Regions from separate parts of the Alkaliphilus flagellatus genome, predicted to be linked through region 2. Evidence: a T-box and tRNA genes for the amino acid it is inferred to sense, from the RefSeq annotation. Region 2 holds a T-box; the other holds one or more tRNA genes.
What was found. A T-box is a leader RNA that pairs with one kind of tRNA and senses whether it is charged. The one in region 2 lies ahead of thrS (threonine--tRNA ligase), so its partner is inferred to be a tRNA-Thr.
Positions count from the first base shown of each region.

Region 1: it has a tRNA-Thr gene. The T-box ahead of thrS (threonine--tRNA ligase) is inferred to sense a tRNA for this amino acid. The anticodon was not compared.

Region 1 covers NZ_JAHLQK010000001.1:844,856-848,073, reverse strand. The annotation lists gene KQI88_RS03910 (hypothetical protein) at 1-155, shown strand, start outside; gene KQI88_RS03905 (hypothetical protein) at 218-451, opposite strand; gene KQI88_RS03900 (MBL fold metallo-hydrolase) at 545-1,309, opposite strand; gene KQI88_RS03895 (YdbC family protein) at 1,334-1,555, opposite strand; tRNA gene KQI88_RS03890 (tRNA-Thr) at 1,807-1,881, opposite strand; gene KQI88_RS03885 (flotillin family protein) at 2,047-3,218, opposite strand, start outside.
Region 2 covers NZ_JAHLQK010000004.1:228,641-231,858, forward strand. The annotation lists gene thrS (threonine--tRNA ligase) at 1-1,560, opposite strand, end outside; T-box leader at 1,730-1,944, opposite strand; gene KQI88_RS11390 (DUF445 domain-containing protein) at 2,111-2,710, opposite strand; gene ytxC (putative sporulation protein YtxC) at 2,891-3,218, opposite strand, start outside.

The DNA.
Region 1 (3,218 bases), on a different contig from region 2:
ATAAAATATATTATAAACCCTTTACAGCTGTCTGTTATATCTTTGGGATTGTTAGTTGTGAAGGTATGGTAAGATATAGTAGTATTAAAGATATAGGATCATTAATTAAGGAAATATATATAATTAAATATGGTAAAAATAAGGATAAAGGGTGATGCTAAATAAAAAAAGCAAATCCTTTATCCTTTTATACTTTGCTATTTATAAATCCATATTATTATTTTTTTAGGTCTCCAGCAAACTCATTCATAACTGCTAGTACTTCTTCTACCTTATCTGGTTTTAATAGGGCCATTGCTTTAGGAATAAGCATCACAATATCTTCCTGAGTAAAATTGCCCTCTGTTAGTTTTTTAAAGTTTTCTAAAAACAATGCCTTTGCTTCCTCAACTTTATCTTCTTGTACTCTTTCTAAAATATACCCTAAAAATAGTTCTTGTCCTTGATCCATAAATATCCTCCTTAAAATTTATCTGATGTATATTCTATCAAAAAAATATTTTATAATAAATAAAATTATGCAAATATATTTATTTATATATTTTTATAAATTGATAGTCATTCCTATCTCTCCCATAAATATAGTTTGAATAAAACTATCCTTATTACGTTCATAACTTTTCTTTGCAACTCTTATCCAGTTAAACTTATCTAATTCTTTATAGGGTAGATGTACTACTAATATTTTTTGTGTATCAGTATAATTCTTAATGATTTCCCTAGCCCTAGGAATACTTACATAAGGGAAATTTACAATTAACGCATCTATTTTATGTTGTTTAAGATTAAGTGATTCAAAATTTTCTTTAACTGGAGCAGCATCGCCTAGATGTAGTATTTTTACACCATATTCTATAAGAAAAGCTAGATTATTTACATCTACACAATCTTTTCCTTCATGAATCATTGATATTGCTTGAATTTCTACCCCATTTATCTTAATTCTCTCACTACAGTGAAATAAAGGGTCCAACTCAACTAAATTAATAGACCTAGTATTAGACATGCAGTATCTTATGCCAGAAACAACTTTGCTTGTCGATATGACAGTTGTATTAGGACTTTTTTCTAAAAAACTACATATTAAGTTAGCATCAAAATGATCACTATGTTGATGAGTTATTAGCATAATATCTATATTATCAAAAGGAGAAATGCCATTTATTATTTTTTCTCTAATTTCTACAGGTGTGCTCTTATAGATGCGTATTTTAGAAATACACAAACCATCTATTAATATCTTCTTATTATTAATATTGATTAAAACACCTGCATTAGATACATAAGTTATACTTTTTGAATTATCCACAATCAGTGCTCCTCAACTTCATAATTATAAATCCATATTATTTAATATATCTCTTAACTTCTTTAATTCCTCTTTACTAAGTGTAAGACCTTTTCCCATTTTTATATGTTCTGGGTCCCATTCTCTAATATCGAATTTAGCTTCTCGTCCGTTCCAGCTAATAAGATTTAGCTCCTTTGTCCAGCCTTTATTGCTTTCAGATAAAACACCTATATTTTCTTTAATCTCGTATTTTATTTCTGCCATTATTATCAACTCCCATATAGATTATTATCACTTGGTTTCTTAAATGATGTTATCTTTTTTATTTAAATTTATAAAGAATAACACTATTATATCAGTTATATATTAAAATATCATTTCATACATAGTTAAATATATTTTTTATAAATATCTATTAACTAAAAAAAGTGGCACACAATTGGCACACTTTTATCTTTACATAAAAAAACACCACCCCTAGATCCTTCTAGAAGCGGCATTTTATAAGATTTCTATGGAGCTGATGAGCGGAATCGAACCGCCGACCTCTTCCTTACCAAGGAAGTGCTCTACCCCTGAGCCACATCAGCATAGTTTTAGTTTTTCTAGGTCTAGTGCCCTACTTGTACGATTATACAACAAAACATTAATTATGTAAAGAGTAATTATACTCTTTATTTAATATATAATAGTAAATAAAAGGAGTGATTATACAATCGCTCCTTTTACTTAAATTACTATAATTTTTATTAACTTTATTCTGCTATGTCATTATTTTGATCTATGGTTTGGTCTTTAGATGATAAATTAAATGTCCCTAGGTCCTTCCCCTTTAAAACTTGGGATAAATCTACTCCTGTTAATGCATTAACTGTTTCTGGTAGCGATGCCATAATATCTGTAACATAGCCAGATACCTTTGCAGCACCTTTACCACCACCGTTACCTGAATCAACAATAACAATCTTCTCAGTTTTAGATAATGGCTCTGCAACTGCTTTAGCAATTTCAGGTAGCTTTTCTATAATCATTTGAGTAATAGCTGCATCGTTATATTGCTTAAATGCCTCTGCTTTTTTCATCATGGCTTCGGCTTCTGCCTTACCTTTTTCTCTAATAATTTCAACCTCTGCCATACCTTCTTCTCTTCTAGCTTCTGCTGTAGCCTTACCTCTTAAACGGATAGCTTCTGCTGATGCCTCTGCATCTTGTATTTCTCTATATCTTTCTGCTTCAGCTCTCTTTTGGGCACTATATTTTTCCGCATCAGATTGCTTTTTAATCGTGGCTTCAAGCTCTCTTTCGCGTCTTAGAGCCTCTTGTTCTGCCAGTTCAATTTCTTTTTGCTTTCTAACAATTTGAACCTGCATTTTTTCCTTTTCAACTTCCTGTTGCACTTTACTTGCTTCGATTTCGTAAGCAAGGTCTGCCTTAGCTTTTTCCGTTTCTTGATCTTTTCTATAGGATTGAACCTTTAATTCTTTTTCTTTAGAAGCTTCAGCAATTTGGGTCTCTGCAACTAACCTCGCTTGTTCTCCTTGCCTATTAGCTTCCGCTGTCTTAACCTTAGTTTCTTTACTAGCTTCTGCTTCAGCAATTTCAGCATCTCTTTTTACTTCCGCAATTCTACTCTTACCTAATGCTTCTAGGTATCCATTATCATCTTTAATGTCTCTAATTGTAAAAGCCTTAATCTCTAGTCCCATATCTGCTAAATCAAGAGCTGCAACCTCTTGAACCTGGGAAGCAAATTTTTCTCTATCTCTATATATCTCTTCTACAGACATTTTAGAAATAATTTCACGTAGCTTCCCTTCAAGTACATCCTTTGCTGTATCTTTAATAAAATCAATAGTTGTTTTCTCTGCCCCTGTATTAAACTGCTCTACAGCAGAAAGAATTGACTCCATATCGGATTTAACCTTTA
Region 2 (3,218 bases):
TCTTTCGATACTTCCAAAAATTACCCTGTGAATCATAATTGGTCTATGTTTCTCACCATCAGCACCCACATAGGATAGGTCAAACCTTTGAGGCATTTGGAAGTCTAATTGAATTGTTCCACATTGCCATGTACGTCCAATACAATCTTCTAAATGGAAATCGATCTTCGGACCATAAAATGCCCCGTCACCTTCATTAATCTTATATGGTAAACCCTTTTCGTCAAGAGCAGCTCTAAGTGAGTTTGTAGCTATTTCCCAATCTTCATCTGATCCCATAGAATCCTCTGGTCTTGTAGATAACTCTATATGATATTTAAAACCAAAAGTATTGTATACATAGTCAACAAAATCTATTACTCCAATTATTTCGTCCTTAATTTGTTCTGGTAGCATAAATAAATGAGCATCATCTTGTGTAAAGCAACGAACCCTCATAAGTCCGTGTAGAGCTCCAGATAATTCATGTCTATGAACTAATCCTAACTCACCCATTCTAATAGGAAGATCCCTATAACTATGTTTTTTTCTATCAAACATCAAAATAGATCCTGGACAGTTCATTGGTTTAACAGCATAATTCATATCATCAATATTTGTAAAATACATATTTTGTTTATAGTGATCCCAGTGTCCTGATTGTTTCCAAAGCTGCTCATTTAAAATAACAGGTGTTTTTATTTCATCATAACCACGTTTTACGTGTTCTGATCTCCAGAAATCCTCTAGTATGTTTCTGATAACCATTCCCTTTGGATGGAAGAACGGAAAACCTGGTCCTTCTTCATTTAAGCTGAATAAATCTAGCTCTTTACCTATTTTTCTATGATCTCTCTTTTTAGCTTCCTCTAATCTATTAAGATATTCTTCTAAATCGGCTTTTTTAGTAAAAGATGTTCCGTAAATTCTTTGAAGCATTTTATTCTTTTCGCTACCTCTCCAGTATGCACCTGCAATATTTAAAAGTTTAATTGCTTTTACTTTTCCTGTAGAAGGCACGTGAGGTCCTGCACAAAGATCTACAAAGTCGCCTTGACGATAGAAGGATATTGTTTCATCCTCTGGTAGATCTTGAATTAATTCCACCTTGTAATCTTCACCTTGTTTTCTAACAAATTCTATTGCTTCATCTCTAGGAAGAACAAATTTTTCCAAAGTTAGATCTTCCTTAACTATTTTTTGCATTTCTTTTTCAATCTTTTTTAAATCCTCTGGTGTAAAAGTATGATCAGAGTCAAAATCATAATAAAATCCATTATCTACAGATGGTCCAATAGCTAGCTTTGTACCTGGGTAAAGTCTTTTAACAGCTTGAGCTAGAATATGAGAACTTGTATGACGTAAAAAGTCTTTTCCATTTTCGTCCTCAAACCTTAAAATATTTAAATTACAATCTTCTTCTATAGTAGTCATTAAGTCAGCACTTTCTCCATTCAGTTCTGCACCTATAGCTACACGTGCAAGCCCTTCACTAATCTGTTTTGCAAAATCTAATATAGATGTTCCCTTCTCTACCTCACGAACTGAACCATCTTTTAGTTTAACCTTTACTTTTGACATAGTTATTCCTCCTGTTCTTTATTTTTATTGTTTTAAACTTTATATAAAAGTTATCTGATACTATTACACTTGAAATATTCCCAAATTTTTATTTTTCTAGAAATCCTCAATAATTAGAAAATTGTTATTTTATAATGTACAATAAAAAAATCCCTCATCCTATTAAAACTAATAGGACGAGAGATATATTCCCGCGGTTCCACCTAAATTGACATTTCCACTTTCGGGACTGTAACGGAGTCACCGGTTATCCTTTCACTATTTAGCTAATAGGTAACAGCTCCGAGGTAGTTTTCAACTATCCATATATAGAAGCACTTTCAGCCATGATGCTTCCTCTCTTAATATTGGGACTAATTTACTTTTCCTCTTCAATGCAATAAAATATTGAGTTATTTTATAATATTTCCATAATTATAATAGTTAATACCAATTTTGTCAAGTTAATTATCAATTTTTTTAAAATATTTGAGGAATACTTGCATTCTGGCAAAAATCACAATACTATAAGATAAGCTGGCTATTGCAACAGCAACAGAAACAGCATAATTTAAAATAATAAAATAATTATACCTTGAAAAATACCAATTATAAAACCAAGTATACCACCTAATACCTCAATATGCTTTAGTTCAGTTTTTGCTATATTAACAACTATTCTCTCTAGTTCTTCCATCTCAAACTCATTTACTTTATCTTCTATCATTTTACTAAGCTCTATGCTAGTAGTAGCCTTTTCAATCATTTTTTCTATAGCCTCTGTAATTATTTTATCGCCTTCTTCATCTATTACATCATTAATATATTTTGAAATCATTCCTTTAAAGGTAGATGGAATAATAGAAGGAAGATGATTTGCAACAATTACTGTTATCTTGTTTTTAAGCAATATTAAAATTTCATCTTTATTATTGCTTTTAACTAATTTATCGATAATTTCTTCTATTGATAATAACTCAGTTTCCACAGTTTGCCCTATACTTCTTGCTATTTCTGCTTTACGTTTTGGTATAAGTCCTTGTATCTTAAAATTAATCAAAGGAATACTAATAGGCTGAAAGGGTCTAAATAACATTTTAATTGCTAACAGATTTGTAATCCAACCTATAACGCCACCTATTATAGCTAATATTAGTAATTGTACGACCATAGTTTTATCTCTCCTATATATACCTTAAATATAAATATAAGTATATGAAAGCATTCTCTCTTATCCAACAAAATAGGATAAAAAAGGATACATTCCTATACTATAGAAAGAATTATATCACGATATAAATATGATGTCCATAATAGACGCAAAAAACCCCCTTTTTGGGGGGATAGGCGTTTATTCCTTATTAGCATTAATTTGCACAGTACACCATTCGCAACTATTACAACAATGTATCCTATCTGGAAATATTTTTTCTAGAGTTTTAATAATTCCACTAGTTTTAAGCACGGATATATTATGGATAAATATTTCCTTAGGTGCGAGAGTTATCAAAGCACTTATAAGTAAATCATCTTGGTTAATATTGCTTTCTGCAAGTTCTACTGCAATACTGCTTATATGGTCATTATTTAAAAGGCAACTATGTTTATCATAAAGTCTAAACTTAGCTTCCTCATCAAAAACCACATTAACTATATCAGATTTAGCTTCTTGAATATCT